Regions from separate parts of the Pseudoalteromonas sp. HF66 genome, predicted to be linked through region 3. Evidence: predicted binding sites of a transcription regulator. Region 3 holds the regulator's gene; each other region holds the start of a gene.

Region 1 (7,922 bases), on a different contig from region 3:
CACCAGAAACGCGCACGTACAAGCCAATACTTAAGGTGACATGAAAACGATGCTGGCCACTCTTAAATGGCTTTTCAGCGAGTTTTTTATGTATTTTTTCAGCTACTTTTCTGGCCCTAAGTTCATAGCCTGTCGGGATCACAATTAAAAACTCTTCACCCCCCCAACGGGAAATAACATCTCCTTCTTCGCACACTTTTTTAAATACATCAGCAAAAAATATCAGCACCTCATCGCCCACTTGATGTCCGTAGGTATCGTTTATCTGCTTAAAGTTATCTACATCCATCAGTAAAAACACTGACCCTTCACCAAAGCGCTCATCTTGCAAACATTCTGTTGCATAGCGACGATTAGCGAGTTCTGTCATCGCGTCTGTGCGAGCAAGCTTTTGATTAAGCTTAAGTTGCTCCATTAACTGCAAACTGTATTTATTACGGTAATATTCGTAGAAGCCGGCCAAAATACATAAAATCGAGAAACACAGCATGACCCGTGTAGGAAAGTAGTAGCTCGGATAACTGTAATAACCTAATTGATCGGTAAAGTAGAAAAGCACCGAGATAATAATGGCGAGTAATATAAGATCAAAGGCACCGCGCTTTAAGCCACGAATAAAAAAGGTCACGGGAGATACAATAAATAGCCATAACGGCCCTGTGCCATTGCTGCCACCCGAGACAGTTAAGAAGCACATCATTGCATAAAGTGCGTATAGCATGAGTACTGAGATAAATTGATCACGCCCCTTTATTAAAAAAGGCAAAGCAAAAATTACAACGCCAACAATTAATAAATAACTTAACGCGATGTAGCCATCTTGATAACTTGTGACCGACATCAACAAAGAGGTCACTGCACCAATAAATGCAAATACGCGTAAGAATCGCGCTTTATCTCTCTCGCTTGCATTCACAGTATCAATCACAATTCCACCTTAGACTCCTTGCTCAACCTCAATAACTTTAACACAAATATTTAAATTAGAAGGAAATTACCAATAATTAAGCTATGAAAATGCATTAAAGATAAAAAAGTATGATCAAAAAATGGGCACAAAATAATGGCAATATAGCAGTAAAAAAACGAGCCAGATTTGGCTCGTTTCATTTAAAATTTAAAGCTAATAACTAACTACTATTCAGGTTCATAGCCTAAATTAGGCGACAACCAACGCTCAGCTTCTGCAAGTGTCATGTTGGTCCGCTTGGCATAATCTTCAACCTGATCCTTTTGAATTTGCGCCACAGCATAGTACTTAGCTTCAGGATGAGAAAAATACCAGCCAGATACAGCAGCTCCCGGCCACATTGCGTATGAACTGGTTAGCTTCATACCAATACGCTGCTCGGTATCGAGTAACTGCCAAATTTTCTTCTTCTCTGTATGCTCAGGACAGGCAGGGTAACCTGGCGCTGGGCGAATACCTTGGTAGTTTTCACGGATAAGTTCGTCATTCGATAGATTCTCATCTACCGCATAGCCCCAATACTCTTTACGCACTTGCTCATGCAAATACTCAGCAAAGGCTTCTGCTAAACGGTCTGCAACTGCTTTAACCATGATCTTATTGTAATCATCTTGCTTAGCATCGAAGGCATCGGCAAGGTCATCTTCTTCAAGACCACCAGTTACCGCAAAGGCCCCGAAGTAATCAGGGGTGCCTTTTGGCGCAATATAATCAGCTAAGCAGTAGTTAGCAAAGTCGGTTTTTTCCGTTTGCTGACGCAAATGACACGATGTAGTTAAAAGCGTTGTACGTGACTCATCGGTATAAATCTCAATGTCATCCCCTACTCGGTTTGCAGGGAATAACCCAATGACACCTAGAGGTTGTAGCGCACCTGACTGCTCAAGCTCATCAAGCATTGCGTTGGCATCAGCGAATAAGCTTTTAGCTTGTTCACCAACAATTTCATCTTCAAGAATACGTGGGTACTTACCAGCGATTGACCACGTCATGAAATAAGGTGTCCAGTCGATGTACTGTCTTAACGTCGCAATCGAAACATTTTTAAACTCAGTCACACCCAGCTTTTTCGGTACTGGTGGCGTGTAGTTGTCCCAATCGAGTTTAGCTGCGTTGTCGCGAGCACGCTGTAAAGTAACTGGTTTTGAGCGCGGCTTTTTACGTGCTTGTTGTTCACGTACTTTTTCATACTCAGTTTTAGTTTTCTCTAAAAAAGCTGGCTTTAATTCTTTAGACAATAAATTAGAGACCACACCCACAGCACGGCTAGCATTATTTACGTAAACCACACCTTTATCATACTGCGGCTCAATTTTAACCGCGGTATGCGCTTTAGAGGTTGTTGCACCACCAATCAGTAGCGGTAATTCAAAACCACGGCGAGTCATTTCTTTAGCAACATGCACCATTTCATCTAGCGAAGGGGTAATAAGCCCTGATAAACCAATTATATCGGCTTTCTCGTCAATAGCAGTTTGCAAAATTTTCTCTGCCGGCACCATCACACCAAGATCAATGACCTCGTAGTTATTACATTGCAGTACTACGCCTACGATATTCTTACCAATATCGTGCACGTCGCCCTTAACGGTTGCCATAACCACTTTACCGTTCGTTGCGCCTTCTTCTTTTTCAGCTTCAATGAAAGGGTCAAGATAGGCAACGGCACGCTTCATCACACGGGCAGATTTAACAACCTGAGGTAAGAACATTTTACCCGCACCGAATAAGTCACCTACTACGTTCATGCCATCCATAAGCGGGCCTTCGATAACTTCAATTGGCTTAGCTTTGCTCTTACGGCACTCTTCAGTATCTTCGTCGATATACTCAGTAATGCCTTTTACTAGCGCGTGTTCAAGGCGCTTTTCAACAGGCCATGTACGCCATTCTAAATCTTCAACTTTTTCTGCTTGGGCCATACCTGAGTATTTTGGTGCAAGTTCAACAAGTCGCTCACCTGCACCGGGGTCGGTATTGAGGATCACATCTTCCACTGCTTTACGCAGCTCTTCGGGGATATCGTCGTAAACCGCTAATTGGCCAGCATTTACAATACCCATATCCATACCCGCTTTAATCGCATGGTATAAAAACACTGAGTGGATAGCTTCGCGTACCGGGTTGTTACCACGGAACGAAAACGATACATTCGATACACCGCCCGACACTTTACAATGCGGTAAGCCTTGCTTGATTCGACGCGTACCTTCAATAAATTCAACAGCGTAATTATCGTGCTCTTCAATGCCCGTTGCTACAGCAAAAATATTTGGATCAAAAATAATATCTTCTGGCGGGAAGCCAATATCATCAACAAGTATTTTGTAGCTACGCTGACAAATCTCGAACTTACGATCAGCGGTTTCAGCTTGACCGGCTTCATCAAACGCCATAACAACCGCAGCGGCACCAAAACGTTTTATTATTTTGGCTTGCCGTATGAACGGTTCTTCACCTTCTTTAAGTGAAATTGAATTAACAATGGCTTTACCTTGAATACATTTTAAGCCTGCTTCAATAACGTCCCATTTCGATGAGTCGACCATGATAGGTACTTTTGAGATATCAGGCTCTGATGCAATTAAATTTAAAAACTTTACCATCGCAGCTTTCGAATCCAACATGGCTTCATCCATATTGATATCAATCACTTGCGCACCATTTTCTACTTGTTCACGGGCAACATCGAGGGCAGTCTCGTAATCTTCTTCCATAATTAAGCGTTTAAACTTAGCCGAGCCTGTTACATTGGTACGCTCACCGACGTTAGTAAATACAGCAATTTGGTCAGTCATGTCGGTTTCCTAGTTTAAGTTACACGCTTCAAGGCCCGATAAGCGCATACGCACTTCAAGCTCAGGTAATTGGCGAGGTTTAACACCTTCAAGGCCTTTCGCAAACGCCTTTATATGAGCCGGTGTGGTGCCGCAACAACCACCTACAATGTTGATAAAGCCAGACTTGCCCCAATCAATAATTTCTTTTGCCATTTCAGGGGCTTCTAAATCATATTCGCCAAACTCGTTCGGTAAACCTGCATTTGGATGCACCGAGGTAAAGGTTTCACAAACACGGGATAACTCTTCAACATACTGGCGCAGTAAGTCAGGGCCAAGGGCGCAGTTAAGGCCGATTGATAGCGGCTTAATATGGCGAATTGAGTTATAAAATGCTTCTGTTGTTTGGCCTGATAAAGTACGGCCTGAGGCATCGGTAATGGTGCCTGAGATCATCACAGGTAAACTACGACCAGCCTGTTCGAATGCTTCTTCCACAGCGAACGAAGCAGCTTTTGCATTAAGCGTATCAAAGATAGTTTCAATCAAAATGAGGTCTGCACCGCCTTCCATAAGTGCAAGTGTTGACTCAACATACGCGGCCACCAGCTTATCAAAGTTGATATTTCGATAACCTGGATCGTTTACATCTGGCGAAATAGAACAGGTTTTTGATGTTGGTCCAAGTACGCCTGCAACATAACGAGGCTTGCTTGGATCTTTTGCTTCAAACTCATCACATACGCTGCGTGCAAGCTTAGCTGACTCTAGGTTGATTTCGCGGCTAAGGCTAGCCATGTCGTAATCTTCCATCGAAATAGTCGTGGCATTAAAAGTATTGGTTTCGATGATATCAGCACCGGCTTCTAAGTAAGCACGGTGAATATCAGCAATGATTTTTGGCTGAGTCAGGCTTAATAAATCGTTATTGCCTTTAATAAGTACATGCCAGTCTTTAAAGCGCTCACCGCGATAATCCTGTTCTTCTAATTTATGTTCTTGGATCATGGTGCCCATCGCGCCATCGAGGATTAAAATTCGCTGTTTTAGCGCCTCGGTTAATTGTTCGCGTTTATTCACTGCATTACTCGGCATAGTTGTTAGTCCTTACATCTTGGCTAACTAAGTTAATATCATACGGTGTAGTTTGGTACACATAATAGTTTAACCAATTCGAAAACAATAAAAAGGCATGGCTTTGCCACGTTTTCGACGGTTCGTTATCTGGGTTATCGTCAGGGAAGTAGTTTTCTGGCTTAGGCGCATCAGCTGATTTTTCTTGGTCACGCAAATACTCCCCTTTTAGGGTATGGGCATCGTACTCTGGATGGCCCGTAATATATACTTGGCTACCTGATTTATTTTTAATTAAATAGGCACCTACTCGCTCAGAGCCTGCTAACACAACCAGCTCATCGCAGGCATTGATCTTCTCGATATCAATATGACCATAGCGAGAATGTGGCACTAAAAAGGTGTCATCAAAGCCTCGGGTAAGTGCCGCATGATCAAAATAACTTTTATGGGTAAATACGCCACTGAGTTTATTTGGTTTCAGCTCACGCTTCAGACCATAGTGATGATAAAGCCCAGCATGGGCCGCCCAACACGAAAACAACGTAGACGTAACATGCTGCTCTGCCCAATCTAAAATAACTTTTAGTTCATCCCAGTAAGCAACTTCGTCATACTCTAAATGAGCAAGCGGCGCGCCTGTTATGATCATGGCATCGTAGTTATTATCTTTCACTTCTGAAAAATAACGATAGAAAGTATCCATGTGCTGCTCAGAGTTACTACTCGTGCGATGAGTATCCAACCTCAACAACTCAACATTAACTTGTAACGGTGAGTTAGCTAATAATCGAATAAATTGCACTTCGGTTTCAACTTTGTTTGGCATTAAGTTTAAGATAGCCAAACGCATTGGACGAATCTCTTGCGTTTTAGCACGACTTTTTGGCATTACAAACACGTTCTCTTGACGTAATTTTGCAATGGCTGGCAATTCATCTTTTACTGTAATGGGCATAGCTGGCTCCGAGCATACTTATCTGACTGCTAATTATGAACGGATAGTTAGAAATTTCAACCTCTAGATGTTTAGATGTCCAAATGAATTTTATTTGTTTGAAAGCAAAGCCCATAAAAGCCTGTTTCGTTGACGTATACGCGACAGAGCCTCTACAATATACGCTGTTAATTTTTCTTATAAATTGAAGGCTCCTTTCATGGTGTTACCAGATAAGTTTATATTCTCGATGAGTCGAGTTTCTAAGGTTGTGCCACCTAAGCGCACTATCTTAAAAGATATTTCTTTACACTTTTTCCCAGGCGCAAAAATTGGTGTGCTAGGTCTAAACGGTGCAGGTAAATCAACGTTACTTCGCATTATGGCTGGTGTTGATCAAGACTTTGAAGGTGAAGCTCGCCCTCAACCTGGCACTAAAATCGGTTACTTACCGCAAGAGCCAGTGCTTGACGAAAGCAAAACAGTTCGCGAAACAGTAGAAGAAGCAGTAAGCGAAGTTAAAAATGCACTAAACCGCCTTGATGAAGTATACAACGAGTATGCAATGGACGGTGCTGACTTCGATGCACTTGCTAAAGAGCAAGGCGAACTTGAAGCTATCATCCAAGCGCACGACGGTCACAATATCGACAACGTGTTAGAGCGTGCAGCTGATGCATTACGTCTTCCACCTTGGGATGCAAAAATTGAACACCTTTCGGGTGGTGAGCGTCGCCGTGTTGCGATCTGTCGTTTACTACTTGAAAAACCAGATATGCTTATTCTTGACGAGCCAACCAACCACTTAGATGCTGAGTCAGTTGCTTGGTTAGAGCGCTTCTTACACGATTACGAAGGTACCGTGGTTGCTGTAACCCACGACCGTTACTTCTTAGATAACGTAGCAGGTTGGATTTTAGAACTTGACCGTGGTGAAGGTATTCCTTGGGAAGGTAACTACTCATCGTGGCTTGAGCAAAAAGATTTACGTTTACAACAAGAACAGAAATCTGAAAAAGCACGTCAAAAATCAATCGCGCAAGAACTTGAATGGGTTCGTTCAAACCCGAAAGGCCGTCAAGCTAAGTCTAAAGCACGTATGGCACAGTTCTCTGAGCTACAGCAAAACGATTACCAAAAGCGTAACGAAACGAATGAACTATTCATTCCACCGGGTCCACGCTTAGGTGACCAAGTTATCGAAGTGAAAGGTCTGAAGAAAAGCTTTGGCGATCGCGTATTAATCGATGACTTAAACTTTGCAATGCCAAAAGGCGCTATCGTAGGTATTATCGGCGCTAATGGTGCGGGTAAATCAACCCTGTTCAAAATGCTAAGTGGTGAAGAAACGCCAGATAGCGGTGAGATCCTTGTTGGTGACACTGTTGAGCTTGCAACGGTTGATCAGTTCCGTGGCGACATGGACGAAAGCAACACGGTTTTCCAAGAAATCTCTAACGGCCAAGACGTATTAAAAATTGGTAACTTTGAATTCCCAAGCCGTGCCTATGTTGGCCGCTTTAACTTCAAAGGTAACGACCAACAAAAATTCGTTAAAGACCTATCAGGTGGTGAGCGCAACCGTTTACACCTAGCTAAGCTATTAAAAGCAGGTGGTAACGTATTACTACTGGATGAGCCTACCAATGACCTAGACGTTGAAACACTACGTGCACTTGAGAACGCGATTTTAGAGTTCCCTGGCTGTGTAATGTGTATCTCGCATGACCGTTGGTTCCTTGACCGTATTGCTACACATATTCTTGATTACCGTGACGAAGGCCAAATTAACTTCTTCGATGGTAACTACACAGAATACGAAGAGTGGCTGAAGAAAACCTTAGGCGCAGAAGCGGCACAACCTAAGCGTATTAAATACAAAAAAATTGGCTAATTAGCTGATACTCAAAAAGCCCCGATTTAGGGGCTTTTTTGTTGCTATAATCATTTCTCTCACTAATTTCATAATGATCTATACTCATTAAGTTAATATAGGTGGAGATAAAGTTATGAATGAACGCAGAGAGTTTTCGCGGGTATTATTTTCTTGCCCTGCGATCCTTCGCATCGAAGATAACGACTACCACTGTCAGTTACTTGATCTATCTTTGCAAGGTGCGCTTATTACTAAAAGTGATTCATTTTTAGTGCCTATTCATAG
Region 2 (7,922 bases), on a different contig from region 3:
ACTCGAAACCGAAAATGGTGCAAAAATTGAAGTGGTGTTAGATAAAGGTGAAGTTGCTGCATCGGGTCAGGTTGAGCCAATTTCTGAACTTGAAATCGAACTTATCGAAGGTAGCCGCAATGAACTGTTTGCATTAGCGGATAAATTAGTTAGTGAGAGTCATGTTCGCTTAGGTCTTTATTCTAAAGCTGCACGTGGTTATGGGCTTGCCGATGACAAGCCATTAAAAGCAAGTAAATCAATCGGCTTTGTGCCGTTAAAACGTGATGCTACGCAAGAGCAAGCATTAATCGAAAGTATCAACTACGCGATTCGTTTTGTACAAAAACATGAAGCGTGTTACTTCATTAAACCGAGTTTAAAAACGCTTAAGCGTGTGACCGACGGTATTCGTTTAATTCGTCATACATTTTGGCTTTTTGACGACATTGTTAGCAAAGACGACACTGAATCATTGCGCACTGAGTTAAAGTGGTTATTAAGTGAATTAGCTTGGGTTGAAAATGCAATTCAGCTAAAAACGTACACCTCAAAGCGCCATGCATACTACAAAAAGATCAACAGTGCGCCAGAGCTCACACAGGTTATTAATGACTTAAAAGAACTACAGCCAAGCATTGACGATATTGAAACACTATTCCATAGCACCCGATACAACCGCTTGCTATTACAGCTAACGACGTGGTTAATTGAAAAGCAATGGCGCAAATCATGGGGGCAAGCTGAGTTTCAGGCTGCGGAAAAACCGGTTGCCGATATTGCTAAGCGTTTATTTGCTAAAGATTGGCACGACATGCACGAGCTCATTCCTGAGCAGCAAGTGTTTACAGATAAAGATTATTTGGCACTGCGCACGCGTCTTGAAAACTCATTACTTAGCGGCAACTGCTTAGGGGCTTTGTTCGATAGAGAGGATCGAAATGAGTTTCGTATGCCGTGGGTCGATATCTCGCATGGTATTTATGAGTTAAGTACCCTTGAGTACTTAAAGCAATTATGTGCAGGACAAGACGACTTAGAGCTGACAAAAATTCAATCATGGCTTGATCAAAAGTCTGAATTTTTAGTGAGTGCAATGGAGCAAAGTCGCCACGCTTCATTTAATACAGACCCTTACTGGCTGTAAATCAATGCGCTTTGGCCTATGGATTGGGTTAGCATGGTTGAGTTTATCGGCATTTGCTAATCCTATCGAATGGAAAACTTACAAACAGCAAGACGATATTAAAGTTAGCTATAAAAAACACGACACTGGCATTGTAGAAATTAATGCCTCTGTGCTGGTTAAAAATGCCAAAGCAAGTGACTTTATGGCGTTGTTAAGTGATACCGACAATGCACCAAATTGGCTTGAAAATGTAAAAAGCGTGACCTTAATGGAGCGCTTAAGCCCCTCGGAAACGCTTGTTTACACCCATTTTAATTCGCCTTGGCCGGTGTCAGACCGAGATTTAGTGAGTTACTCTTGTTATCATGCTTTGGATGAACACAAAACAGAGTTACAAATCAAAAGCCAACCGTATGCAAAAGCCGAAGTTGCAGGCATTGTGCGTATTAAAGACCTTACCGCTTATTGGCGTTTAGAAGAGCAACAAAGCAATTTGTTGGTACGCCATCAAGCCTATGCAGATCCAAGTGGCTCAATTCCCCGCTGGTTAAGTAATAAAGTGTCGTTAAAAAGCGTCTATAAAACTCTAGAAGCACTCCGAGAACAATTAGCTAATAATCAATTTTCTCGTATCAAATCACCCAGCCGTATCGGTTCATGCCCTCATTTTGAGTAGTAATACAAAAATATTACATATAATTACAATAGATTGATTGAATTCGTTCCTTTTTTAAGTACACTCTGTTTCGTTGTTATTACAGGGATATTGTATTTATGGAACTTAAGCCGTTTGCTACAAGTCGGTGGTATGCCTTTGTTGAGGAAAATACTCGGTTGGCAATGTTATGGCTAGCTGGTGTCACTTTATTTATGGCATTTAGAGTGTTTTTCTTATTCTATTTTTATGACCATCTTAGTAGTCCTTTAACACTCGATACATTTGCAACGACATTAAAAGCAGGCTTTGCCTTTGATTCTGCTGCTGCTGGTGTTTGCTTAGCAATTCCATTTATTTTTAACTGTTTCTTACAACCAATTCGAAAATCGCATTGGGTTGCTAGTGTTCGTCATTACAGTGCTCAGATATATCTTAGTTTAAGCGTGTTACTATGTGTTGTTAGTGTGACCTACATAGCTGAGTATGGTAGTCAGTTTAATTACTTCATGTTTGAAGGGCTGCATGACGATCAGGCCGCAATTCTCAAGACAGTCGCTATGCAATATAAACCATGGGGTAGTGTCATTACATTATGTGTTTTATTGTATTTTTCATTTAACATTTGCAATTGGATTAATCGGCATCAGCTTCATGTACTGAGTAATTTGTTTACGGATTGTAAAGTCAAGCGCACAGTGCTTGTTATAATCATGGTTGTTTTAACAATTTGTGCTGTAAGAGGGTCTTTTGAATCTCGCCCTGCAATGCGCAAATGGTCTGCAGTGACACCAGATCCTTTCGCCAATAACTTAGTCATAAATCCGTTGAGAAGCTTTATATACGCAATCAGAGATTATAATGAACTTCAGAGTCATGGCGCTAACTCCAAGAATCCTTATTTAGCTAATGATCAATCTATTAGCGAACCGCTAATTAATTTAAAGCATACTACAACTGGCGTACTTACTACGCAGCCATCGAGAATATTTCTTATCATAATGGAAAGTTATGATTCGTGGCCATTGCAAGAAAAGTATTTTGGGCTAGGTCTTACAACACAGTTACAAAAACTGGCTGAAAAAGGTTTGTATTTCCCAGATGCATTGCCTGCAGCGAGTAGCACAATGAACTCGCTTTCAAGCATCTTATCCGGCATTCCTTATGCAGGCGTTAATATGAGCAAGATTGGCCCACAAAAACCAGCTAGTCCAATGTCGTTATTCGAGCAATTGGAACAGCAAGGCTATCGCAGCCAGTTTTTTTATGGGGGGTTATTGTCTTGGCAGAATATTGGGACATACGCAAAATCACAAGGTGTTGATAGATTATATTCAGCAGCAGACATGGGAGGTAAAGGTTCAGCAGGTGTGTGGGGTATAGATGATCAACAACTATTCGAACTGGTTGCTAATAAAGCGAAAGAAAATACCTTTAATGTTGTAATGACAACCAGTTATCACGGACCTTTTAATTTAAATTTAAAACAGTATGGCTACCCCTTGGAGTCTATTGATGATTACCCTTCAGCATTACGAGAGTTAAACTCAGAACTTTTGTCGCCCTATACACTTGGCCACCTTTGGTATGCGGACCATATGCTTGGAGAGTTTGTTGATAAGATGGAGTCGCAATACCCTGATGCACTTTTTGTTATTACTGGCGATCATTACAGCCGTCGTTACATTCATGACCAGCCTAATTTATATGAACTCACTCATGTACCCATTGTTTTTTATGGTCAAGCTATACAGCAACTAAAGGCAGAACCGCAGCTGGCCAGCCATATGGATATTGCTCCTACTATTTTGAATTTGGTGGCAAAGCCAAATAGTGCATTCTATAGCGTTGGTAAATCACTATTATCACCAACAACAGACCGGACAATTTTTGGCTTTCAGACAGCTCGCAAAGGACAACAATTATGGCGAGGTGACTTTTCGGGGATTTATGAATATCATTTGATCAACGAAAAGCAGCGATATGATGTGCGTTACAACAAACAAAGCACACCTTTTGCAAAAATAGATAACGCAACATTCAACGCATATAACCAATATATGGGCATAGCGTGGCACTTGTTGCTAAAAGGCGAGCAGTAGGAAAAGCATGAAAGAACCAAAAATTCCCTTGGTTAATAAGCCAAATGGTATTGGTATTGGACGCATTTTTAAAGCAACTAAATGTTCAGTTAAAGGATTTAAAGCGGCATTTAAAGAAGAGTCCGCATTTCGCTCTGAAATCTACCTAGGGGTGTGTTTATTACCTTTATCAGTCGTGCTTGCACAGTCGTTGAATCATTGGTTAGTGCTGTTTATTCCTTACTTATTACTATTAATCGTCGAGTTACTTAACTCGTCAATAGAAGCACTGACTGACCGAGTAGGGATTGAGTATCATGTATTATCAGGGCGTGCTAAAGATATGGCTTCAGCGGCAGTGACATTGGCGTTGCTAATTCTAGCCTTAGTCTGGGGTGTGGCAGTTTACGAAAAAATTATAAGTTATCTTTAAATCAGATAAGCCAGAAATAAAAAAAAAGCGCCGAAGCGCTTTTTTATTTTATCTAACCTATTACAGACCAGCTGCTGCGCGAAGTGCGTCTGCTTTGTCTGTGCGCTCCCAAGGGAACTCTTCACGACCGAAGTGACCGTAAGCCGCAGTCGGTTGATAGATAGGACGCTCAAGATCAAGCATATGGATTAAGCCGTAAGGGCGAAGATCGAAGTGCTCACGTACTAATTCGATTAGACGCGCTTCTTCTAATTTACCTGTACCAAATGTCTCGATACTGATTGATGTTGGCTCTGCAACACCGATAGCGTAAGAAACTTGTAGCTCACATTTATCAGCAAGGCCAGCAGCAACCACGTTTTTAGCAACGTAACGTGCAGCGTATGCAGCGCTGCGGTCAACTTTTGATGGATCTTTACCAGAGAATGCACCACCACCGTGACGAGCCATACCACCGTATGTATCAACGATGATTTTACGACCTGTAAGACCACAGTCACCCATTGGGCCACCGATTACGAAACGGCCAGTTGGGTTGATGAAGAACTTAGTTGCGCTTGAGATAAGCTCAGCAGGAAGAACCGGTTTAATGATAGTTTCCATTACCGCTTCAACTAAGTCGTTTTGTGAGATTGAATCACAGTGTTGAGTTGAAAGAACAACTGCATCAATGCCAACAGGCTTGCCATTTTCGTATGCAAACGTTACTTGAGATTTTGCATCTGGGCGTAACCAGTTAAGCTCACCGCTTTTACGAACTTCAGCTTGACGCTGAACTAGACGGTGTGAATAAGTGATTGGTGCAGGCATTAAAACGTCAGTTTCGTTACATGCATAACCGAACATTAGACCTTGGTCACCAGCACCTTGCTCTTCAGGACGAGCACGGTCAACACCTTGGTTGATGTCTGGAGATTGCTTACCGATAGTGTTTAGGATTGCACAAGAGTCAGCATCGAAACCCATGTCAGAGTGCGTGTAACCGATTTCACGTACTGTTTTACGTGTGATTTCTTCGATATCAACCCAAGCGCTAGTTGTGATTTCACCACCAACCATCACCATACCAGTTTTAACGTAAGTCTCACATGCAACACGGGCATGAGAATCTTGCTCTAAGATAGCATCTAGAACCGCGTCAGAGATTTGGTCCGCGATTTTATCCGGATGACCTTCAGAAACAGATTCAGAAGTAAATAAATGTTTTGCCATTGTATTTCTGCTCACAAATATTGCGCTTCACAAACGTCGGTAATAGCGCTAAAAAATTAAGGGGCGTATTTTATCGAAAACAAATATGTTTGCATAGTAATTTTACGCCTAGACGTCCATTTAAAATTACTAATAACGTATTGTTCTTAATAAACGCCCATAATTGGTGCATTTAATGCGGATTTTTAATTGCACTGTACCCTTACAATAAGTAAGAATGGGGCTTCATAAACAACCAGCGCAAATACATAAAGGTAGGAGAATTCATGCCATCACGCAAAGAACTTGCAAATGCTATTCGCGTCTTATCAATGGACGCAGTACAACAGGCCAAATCTGGCCACCCTGGCGCCCCTATGGGCATGGCAGATATCGCGGAAGTACTATGGCGCGATTATCTAAAGCACAACCCTACGAATCCAGAGTGGGCAGACCGCGATCGATTTATTCTTTCGAATGGTCACGGTTCAATGCTGATCTATTCTCTACTGCACTTAAGTGGCTATGACTTACCACTAGAAGAAATTAAAAACTTCCGTCAAATGCACTCAAAAACACCAGGTCACCCAGAGTATGGTTACGCTCCTGGTATTGAGACTACTACGGGCCCATTAGGTCAAGGGATCACAAATGCAGTGGGCATGGCAATCGCCGAAAAAGCGCTAGCTGCACAGTTTAACCGTGAAGGCCACGATATTGTTGATCACTTCACGTACGCATTCATGGGCGATGGCTGCTTAATGGAAGGTATTTCTCACGAAGCCTGTTCATTGGCGGGTACATTAGGCCTAGGTAAACTAGTTGCGTTTTGGGATGACAATGGCATCTCAATTGATGGTGAAGTAGAAGGTTGGTTCAGCGATGACACACCAGCACGCTTCAAAGCATACGGCTGGCACGTAGTAAGCGATGTAGATGGTCATAACCCAGATGCAATTCGCGCCGCAATCGAAGAAGCTCGCAGCATTACTGATAAGCCATCACTCATTTGTTGTAAAACAGTGATTGGTTACGGTTCACCTAACAAATCAGGTAGCCATGACTGTCACGGTGCACCACTAGGCGAAGACGAAATTAAAGCATCTCGTGAGTTCCTAGGTTGGACTGGCGATGCATTTGAGATCCCTGCTGATATTTACAGCGAGTGGGATGGCAAAGAAAAAGGTAAGCAACTAGAAGCAAGCTGGGACGAAAAATTTGCCGCTTACGCAAGCGCATACCCTGAACTTGCTGCTGAGTTTAAACGCCGTACAAATGGTGAGTTACCAGCTGATTGGGCTGAAAAGTCACAAGCTTACATCGAAGAGTTACAAGCAAACCCAGCAAACCCAGCAACTCGTAAAGCATCACAAAATGCATTAAACGCGTTTGGTCCATTATTACCAGAATTCATGGGTGGCTCTGCTGACCTTGCTGGTTCAAACTTAACACTTTGGGATGGTTCAAAAGGCTTAGAAGCAAACGATGCAAGCGGTAACTATATTTTCTACGGTGTACGTGAATTTGGTATGTCAGCGATCATGAATGGTATTGCACTGCACAAAGGCTTTATTCCTTACGGTGCTACTTTCTTAATGTTCATGGAATACGCTCGTAACGCAGTACGTATGGCGGCATTAATGAAGCAGCCGAGCATCTTCGTATACACGCACGATTCAATTGGTTTAGGTGAAGATGGTCCAACGCACCAACCAGTAGAGCAAATTGCTAGCATGCGTTTAACGCCAAACTTAGTGAACTGGCGCCCATGTGACCAAGTTGAGTCTGCAATTGCGTGGCAACAAGCTATTGAACGTAAAGATGGCCCAACGTCACTGATTTTCACTCGTCAAGGCCTTGAGCAACAAACGCGAACTGCACAGCAGTTAGCTGATGTGAAAAAAGGTGGTTACGTACTTAGCTGTGACGGTGAGCCAGAACTTATCCTTATCGCAACGGGCTCTGAAGTACAGCTTGCACAAGATGCCGCTGCAGAACTTCGTTCACAAGGTAAAAAAGTACGCGTGGTATCTATGCCTTCAACTGATCTATTTGATGAGCAAGACGCTGCATATAAAGAAAGCGTACTACCAGCAAGCGTAACACGCCGCGTAGCAATCGAAGCGGGCATCGCAGACTACTGGTACAAATACGTAGGCCTAAATGGCGCAGTAGTAGGTATGACAACATTCGGTGAGTCAGCACCGGCAGGCGAACTATTCAAGCACTTTGGTTTCACTGTTGAAAACATCGTAAACAAAGCAAACGCTTTGTTCTAAGCTTTAGCCGCTAAAATTTAAAAGCCCGCCCTGTATAACCACAGCGCGGGTTTTTTATTGCGGTTAGCTAGAGCAAAGTGAAACCTAACGGTTTTAGCTCAGCTTTCAGCCGTCAGCTTTAAAAATTCCTCACCGTAGGCGTGAAATTTATTTGGCGGGAAAAGTCATGTTTCTA
Region 3 (7,922 bases):
ATAATAATTTTAAATAATTTCGTAATTAAATGCTGTGAACTTCGTTGAAATGGCGGTTTTAGGTTAATTTCGGCTATTTGCAGTGTTCGTGCATACAAAATACAAAAACACGTGCTTAAAAGGCCATAAATAGGTGAATTTTTATGTCTAATTAATCGCAACTATGCACAGAAATTGTGGGGAAATCCTTTAAAATTAAGCGATATAGCTTATAACAGGATAGACCTGATAATACTTGGAATTTTTATACATTACAGGTATCGTACTGATGCAAGCTCTCTCACTTTTTAACTTTTTGCAGGATACTATCGCGTTATGTCAGATTTTCGTGAACAAGCATTACATTACCACGCTCACCCCGTTCCAGGTAAAATTAGTGTTGAACTAACCAAGCCAGCCGAAACGGTTAACGATCTCGCTTTAGCTTATAGCCCAGGTGTGGCTGAACCGGTCCGCGAAATTGCTGCTGATCCAGCAAATGCCTATAAGTACACAGGTAAAGGTAACATGGTTGCGGTTATTTCAAACGGTACCGCAATTTTAGGTTTAGGTAACTTAGGTCCGCTTGCATCAAAACCTGTAATGGAAGGTAAAGCCTTATTATTCAAACGTTTTGCTGGCCTTGATTCAATTGATATTGAAGTAAAACACCGCACAACAGAAGATTTCATCAATACGGTTGCTAATATTGCTGATACCTTTGGTGGTATCAACTTAGAAGATATTAAAGCACCAGAATGTTTTGAAATCGAAAAAGCGCTTATTGAACGCTGTGATATTCCCGTTTTCCATGATGACCAGCATGGTACAGCTATTGTTACTGCTGCCGGTATGCTTAATGCCCTTGAAGTACAAGGTAAAGATATCGAAGATGCCATTATTGTATGTTTAGGTGCCGGTGCTGCCGCAGTTGCTTGTATGGAGCTTTTAATTAAATGTGGCGCACTACGTGAGCACATCTATATGCTTGACCGTAAAGGTGTGATCCATACTCGTCGTGATGACTTAAACGAGTATAAGCAACTATTCGCTAATAATACTGATAAGCGTACATTACAAGATGTTATTGCTGATGCTGATGTATTCGTTGGTGTATCAGGTCCTAACCTATTAACTGCAGATGATCTTAAGCTAATGGCTGATAAACCAGTCGTGTTTGCGTGTTCAAACCCAGATCCTGAGATTGCACCAGAAGTTGCGCACAGTGCACGTAACGATTTAATTATGGCTACGGGTCGTTCAGACTTCCCTAATCAAGTAAATAACGTGCTTTGCTTCCCGTTTATTTTCCGCGGTGCGCTTGATGTGCGTGCAACGGCAATTAATGATGAAATGAAAATTGCGGCAGTACACGCTATTCGTGGTATCGCTAAAGAGTCTGTACCAAATGAAGTACTGAAAGCGGCTGGTGTTGAGTCACTAGAGTTTGGTGCTGAGTACATCATTCCTAAGCCAATGGACCCGCGTTTATTACCTCGTATTGCACGTGCTGTTGCTGAAGCTGCAGTGGAGTCAGGTGTAGCGCAAATCGAGATGCCAGAAGATTACATGCGTTAAACTTAATTACTCAAATTGTATAACGCTAATAAAAAACTCAGCCTTGGCTGAGTTTTTTTATATCTGCGATTATCGGCGGTGATCCGATGGCCGAAATACTTATTCTGAATCAAGCACTGGGATATCTAACCCCATTTCTTGCATAATTCTTTTAACTTCTTCAGGTACCTTTTCAGGGTTGTCTTTACGAAGGTCGTCATCATTTGGTAATGGTTGACCTGTAAAAGCATGTAAGAAAGCTTCACACAATAACTCGCTGTTCGTCGCATGACGCAGGTTATTGATCTGGCGGCGTGTACGCTCGTCAGTTAATACTTTTAATACGTTAAGTGGGATTGATACGGTAATCTTTTTTACTTGTTCTGATTTTTTACCGTGTTCTGCATATGGGTGAATGTATTCACCGTTCCATTTAGCCATAAGTTGTTTCGTTGCCTCGGTTGTCAGTGATTTACGCCTTATTCACAGCGCAAGATGCGGAAATTCTATCTCTTTAAAAAAGATAGTCAAATACTAGTTATTTAGCCATCTAGTGGTGTAAATGTATAAACTTCTATGTGTGAGCGATAAATGCTTTGACTTCTCATATTTGATCATCTAACCTTTTAGACGTCTAAACATCCAGTTCAGGAATAGGTGATGAAATGAGCGATAAAAATAAAGCGACGATTACTGTTCGTCACGGCATCGAAGCCGATAAACATCATGGCGCGGTTGTACCGCCAATTTACTTATCAACCACCTATTCATTTGCTGATTTTGATACTAAGCGCCAGTATGACTATGGCCGCAGCGGTAACCCGAATCGCGATATCTTAGCTGAAACCTTAGCTGAACTTGAAGGTGGCGCTAGAGGTATTATTACTGCAACAGGTATGTCAGCAGTGCATTTAGCGACTCAGCTATTAAACAGTGACGACACCTTAGTGATCCCACATGACTGCTATGGTGGTAGTTATCGTTTATTCACTTCGCTTGAAAAGCGTGGCCTGTTAAAACTAAAAGTTTTGGATTTAACGAAATCTGAAAATCTCCAAGAAATTTTATCGATTAAACCTAAGTTGATTTGGATAGAAACGCCAAGTAATCCAATCTTGCGTTTAACAGATATTAAAGCAATCACTAGTATTGCTAAGCAGTGTGATGCTTTAGTTGCGGCTGATAACACCTTCTTATCACCTGCGCTGCAAAACCCAATTGAGTTTGGTGTTGATATTGTTGTTCACTCAACTACTAAATATATTAATGGTCACTCTGATGTGGTTGGCGGTGCGGTGATTGCTGCTACGCAAGAGCTAGGTGATGAGCTTGCTTGGTGGGCAAATAATATCGGTATTACTGGTGCACCATTTGACAGTTACTTAACGCTTCGTGGTTTACGTACTTTAAATGTGCGTTTAAAGCAGCATCAAGAAAATGCTTTTGCGATTGCGGAGTATTTAGAAAACTCTCCTTTTGTAAGCCAAGTTTATTATCCAGGCCTTGCTTCTCACCCACAACATGAGCTTGCTAAAGCACAGCAACGTGGTTTTGGTGGCATGGTGAGCTTTGATATTAAAGGCGACATTAACGATGCTGCAGCGTTTTTAACCAGTCTTAAAGACTTTAGCCTTGCAGAGTCGTTAGGTGGGGTAGAAAGCTTGATTTGTCACCCTGCAACAATGACCCACGCAGGCATGGAGCCTAAAGCGCGCCTTGAAGCCGGTGTGGGCGATACTTTGATCCGTATTTCTGTAGGCATTGAAGATGTAAAAGATCTTATCGCAGATTTAGACCGTGTTTTCAATTTAGTAAAACCAGGTCAAGGCCAGCAAGCTGCTAAAGCTGAAGTAAAACAAACACAGCAAGATACACAACAAAACGCGTCATTTAAGTTAACGCCTGCGCATACGGCATTGTGGTAGAAGAGATGGTAAATATTGTTCATAAATTTGGTGGCTCAAGCTTAAGCTCTGCAGATCGTTATCATGCGGTAGCTAACATCGTTCTAGCGAATACAGAGCAGGGTGACTGTGTGGTTGTGTCGGCATCAGGTAAAACAACCGATACTCTAGTAAAACTTTGGCAAAGTTACCAGCAGCAAGATAGGCAAGCTGTTAACGATATTTTATTGCTTATTGATAACAATCAACGAGCCTTAATTGAGCAATTACTTACAGGCCAGAATAAACAACAGGCGTTGGCGCAGCTAAATGATGAGCTTGCGGTTTTAAATGAATTAATTAGTCAACAGCAGTTACTTGAGGCGCCTTTACTTGCCCATGGTGAAGTATGGTCGGCGCGCTTGTTGGCCGCTTACCTAAATCAGCTCGGTGTCGCTGCGCAAGATGTTGATGCAAGGCAGTTATTTACTTTAAATGACGGGCAACTATTACATCAAAAAAATCAGCAGCAATGCACAAGTATAATTAGTAAGTCACACATAAACGTAGTAACGGGCTTTATAGCTGTGGATTGCCAAGGCAATACGGTTACATTAGGGCGCAACGGCAGTGATTACAGTGCGACGTTACTGGCCAGTTATACTTTTGCGAAACAAGTGTCTATATGGACCGATACACAAGGCGTGTTTAGTACAGATCCTCGTAAAGTTAAAAATGCGCTTAAATATGCCAAGGTTTGTCGCGAGCAAGCTAACTTATTAGCACGTTTAGGTAATCCTGTACTGCATGCTAAGACGTTATCGCCGTTAAAAGGCACCGAGATCAAGCTAGTTGTTAGAAGTAGCTTTGATTGCGATGCAACGCCAACCGAAGTAGTAAAAGAAGGCTATAGCAAAGCAAAACGTTTTATTACTACCTTAGATAACATCGATTTATTACGGGTTGATAAACTTAGTAGTGGTGAAGTAGGTGAACTAAGCCAGTTAATCCAGCACAGCCTGCACCACTTTACTAAAGATGGCGATACTTACTTATTAGTGCCAGGCCAAAGCACTCATCAGGTTGTAGGCCACTTAGCGGGTCGCGCCAATATTGTTGAGTCTAATTTAAGTGGTTGTGCAGTGGTTGCACCAACAACTGATGTAATTACGCTTACAGATCAAGCGACAGCGCTTTTAAAAGAGCAAAGCATTCATCCTCGTTTTGTACAACAAGATGATAACTATGTGTTGATCTTAAATGACCAGGCAATTGATAGTGATGTTTTAACTCTTCTACATGACAAATTAGTCAACAAAGGCCAAGAGCTGGCCATTATCGTTGCTGGTCTTGGTAATGTGGGTGAGGTGTTCTTATCGCAACTACAAGCTCAGTTTGCTCGTTTATCTGCTCAGTATAAAGTAAAAGTTGTTGCTCTTTTACGCTCAAAGCAAATGCTTTTTAGTGCCAGTGGTTTAAATACTGAAACATGGCAAGAGCAATGGCACAACGAAGCGCAAAGCTACAACAAAGCTGAGTTATTAGCACGTATCAATGAGCTTGATTATGAACACAAAGTAGTGATTGATATTACAGCCAGTGAGGCCTTTAGTCAGTTTTATCCTGATTTTATAGAACTTAACTGCCATTTGATCAGTGCAAACAAATATGCTGGCACCGCCGCCAGTAGTTGGTATCAAACATTACGTAATAATTTAGCCGAGCGAAATTTATTGTGGCGCTATAACACCAGTGTGGGGGCAGGTTTACCAATTAATTTTGCTTTAGCTGATTTACAAAATAGTGGTGACAGAATTAACCGTATTGAAGGGGTATTTTCAGGTACCTTGTCATGGTTATGCAGCAGCTATGATGGCAGTGTGCCGTTTTCAGATTTAGTGCTTCAAGCTCAGCATATGGGCTATACAGAGCCAGATCCTCGTGAAGATTTATCTGGCCGCGATATGCAGCGTAAACTGCTAATTTTAGCGCGAGATCTCGGTCTTGATTTAGAGCTTGATGACATTGCTTTAACTCCACTCATGCCTGAAGCGTTAGCAATAGGTAGCTGGCAAGATTTTCTTGCAAATAAGCAGCTACTCGATGATTTTATGACTGAAAAAGCAAACTTGGCTGCAGCTGAAGATAAAGTTGTGCGCTATACCGGTGCTATTACATTAGTAGATGGTAAGGTCAAAGCACAAGTTGGCTTAGTCAATGTTGGCAAAGATGATGTACTAGCAGGTCTTAAACCGGGCGATAATATCTTTGTAATTAATTCACAGTGGTATTTAGATAATGCATTGGTGATCCAAGGCCCTGGAGCGGGCAAAGAGGTCACCGCAGCGGGGATTCACTCAGATCTTTATTGGTTAATGAATAACCTAAAATAATTTTGCTGATCTTAGTTTAAATGGCTAAGCAAAAAGCGCCCTTTGGGCGCTTTTTTATTATCACAACTACTTATACAAATTGCTTAAAACAGCTCTTCTTCTGTGCTGAGCTTTTCTTCAAACACATCAGTAGGTTGATCAAGTACATACTTGGTTGGCGCAGTGCCTTTAATAAAGTACTCAAAGCGACTAGTGTAATCGTTTTTATGGCTTAAAAGGCCCGTCGCTAAGTCGATACGAACCGATACTAGCCCCTCAGGAAGTTCAATAGGTGCTTCTGGCATACCATCAAGGGCTGCACGCATAAAGTCGACCCATGCCGGTTGCGCTGTTTTAGCGCCTGATTCTGCACCAGATATTTGCGATTTATCGAGGTTATTATTATAGGTCGAACGGCCAAGGGCCTTACCTGGGTTATCAAAACCAACCCATACCGAAGTCATCACATTGCGGTTAAAGCCGCTGAACCAAGTATCAACAGAGTCATTGGTGGTACCTGTTTTACCGGCTAGGTCACGACGACCAAGGGCTTGTGCACGCCAGCCTGTACCACTCCAACCCGTTTTATGAGTCCAGCTACCGCCACCCCAAATAGCACTGTGCATAGCTTGTGAAATTAAGAAAGCATTTTGCTTTGAAATGATTCGTGGTGCACAACGTGGGGTGCTAGTAACCTGAGTATTTGGAATATTTATCTGAGTATCATCCAGAGATGCAAATTCAGGGGTAATGGCTTGTTGTGGTTCATCACAGGCAAGTTCAGGCTCTGTTTTAAATAACACATTTCCGGCAGAGTCTTGAATTTCTGAAATAAAGTATGGAGTAATTAAGTGCCCACCATTAGCAAAAGTACTCATCCCCCTCGCAAGTTCAAGAGGAGTGATAGAGGCGCTGCCAAGTGCCAGCGATTCACTACGGTTAATATCACTGTTTAAAAAACCAAACTTAAGCAAATGATCGGCTGTGCGCTCAAGACCAACACCACGTAATAAGCGTACCGAAATTACGTTTTTCGACTGGGCAAGTGCTCTACGAATACGGATAGGTCCATTATAAACCGCAGGACTGTTTTTCGGGCGCCATGCGACACCTTGACTTTTATCCCACTGATTAATTGGTGCATCATTCAGAATAGAAGCGAGTGTATATCCATTTTCAAGTGCCGCTGAATAAATAAACGGCTTAATGTTTGAACCTACTTGACGTTTTGCTTGGACTGCACGATTGTATTGGCTTTGCTCAAAACTATAACCACCAACAATCGCTTTAATACGACCATCTTGTGGATCTAGTGAAACCAATGCGCTCGAAGCTTCGGGCACTTGGCTTAATATATAGCTGTCATCTGCATTTTTACGCAGCCAAATTTGCGCTCCAGCCGTTAGGATTTCACCAGCGGTTTTTGGTGCGAAGCTTTGACGGTATCGCGTAATATATTTACGTGCCCATTTTAAGCCATCCCACTCAATAGTAACTTGTTCGCCGCTTTTTAAAAGCACATCGATTGACTGTTCTGCGACATTTGTTACAACACCAGCCAATAACGGGCCAAATTCTTTAACATCTTTTAGTTTATTTAAGATTTCTTCTTGGCTAAGTGGGCTCTCGTTTTCACTGTCCCATAACTGTGCCGTAGCACCACGGTAGCCATGACGCATGTCGTAAGCATGTAGGTTATCAACAATGGCATCTTGTGCTGCTTGCTGAATATTTGAGTCAACGCTAGCGTAGACCTTAAAACCAGAATTATAAGCGCGCTCATGGCCATAACGTTCAACCATATCAGCACGCACCATCTCAGAGATATATGGTGCATAAACTTCAATTTCTGCGCCGTGGAATTTTGCAGTAATAGGCGCCTTAGTGGCTTCTGCGTATTCACTCTGCGTAATGTACTTTTCGGTTAACATACGTCCTAAAACAACATTACGACGGCTTTTAGCACGGGTAGGGTTACGTATAGGATTTAGTGCTGAAGGTGCTTTAGGTAAACCTGCAATCATTGCCATTTGCGCCAAGGTAAGTTCATTTAATTCCTTACCGTAATAAACTTGTGCTGCAGCACCAATACCAAAAGCACGGTTACCAAGTTCAATTTTATTTAAATATA

What was found. Region 3 encodes MetJ, which represses methionine synthesis genes. Its sites were predicted from a motif close to TAGACGTCTAGACGTCTA; they were not measured.
Region 1: a site for MetJ is predicted at 5,847-5,864, ahead of metA (homoserine O-succinyltransferase). Genes of this name have one in related genera too.
Region 2: a site for MetJ is predicted at 5,591-5,608, ahead of metK (methionine adenosyltransferase). Genes of this name have one in related genera too.

The regions. Positions count from the first base shown of each region.
Region 1 is NZ_JAATOU010000004.1:8,986-16,907, reverse strand. It holds gene HCZ11_RS19765 (GGDEF domain-containing protein) at 1-928, opposite strand, end outside; gene metH (methionine synthase) at 1,138-3,768, opposite strand; gene HCZ11_RS05610 (homocysteine S-methyltransferase family protein) at 3,778-4,845, opposite strand; gene metA (homoserine O-succinyltransferase) at 4,835-5,782, opposite strand; gene ettA (energy-dependent translational throttle protein EttA) at 5,982-7,655, shown strand; gene HCZ11_RS05595 (PilZ domain-containing protein) at 7,771-7,922, shown strand, end outside.
Region 2 is NZ_JAATOU010000011.1:86,240-94,161, forward strand. It holds gene HCZ11_RS12375 (CYTH and CHAD domain-containing protein) at 1-1,126, shown strand, start outside; gene HCZ11_RS12380 (START domain-containing protein) at 1,131-1,784, shown strand; gene HCZ11_RS12385 (LTA synthase family protein) at 1,883-3,865, shown strand; gene HCZ11_RS12390 (diacylglycerol kinase) at 3,873-4,277, shown strand; gene metK (methionine adenosyltransferase) at 4,338-5,489, opposite strand; gene tkt (transketolase) at 5,756-7,747, shown strand.
Region 3 is NZ_JAATOU010000014.1:56,498-64,419, reverse strand. It holds gene HCZ11_RS14125 (malic enzyme-like NAD(P)-binding protein) at 316-1,557, shown strand; gene metJ (met regulon transcriptional regulator MetJ) at 1,657-1,977, opposite strand; gene metB (cystathionine gamma-synthase) at 2,202-3,461, shown strand; gene metL (bifunctional aspartate kinase/homoserine dehydrogenase II) at 3,467-5,812, shown strand; gene HCZ11_RS14105 (PBP1A family penicillin-binding protein) at 5,896-7,922, opposite strand, start outside.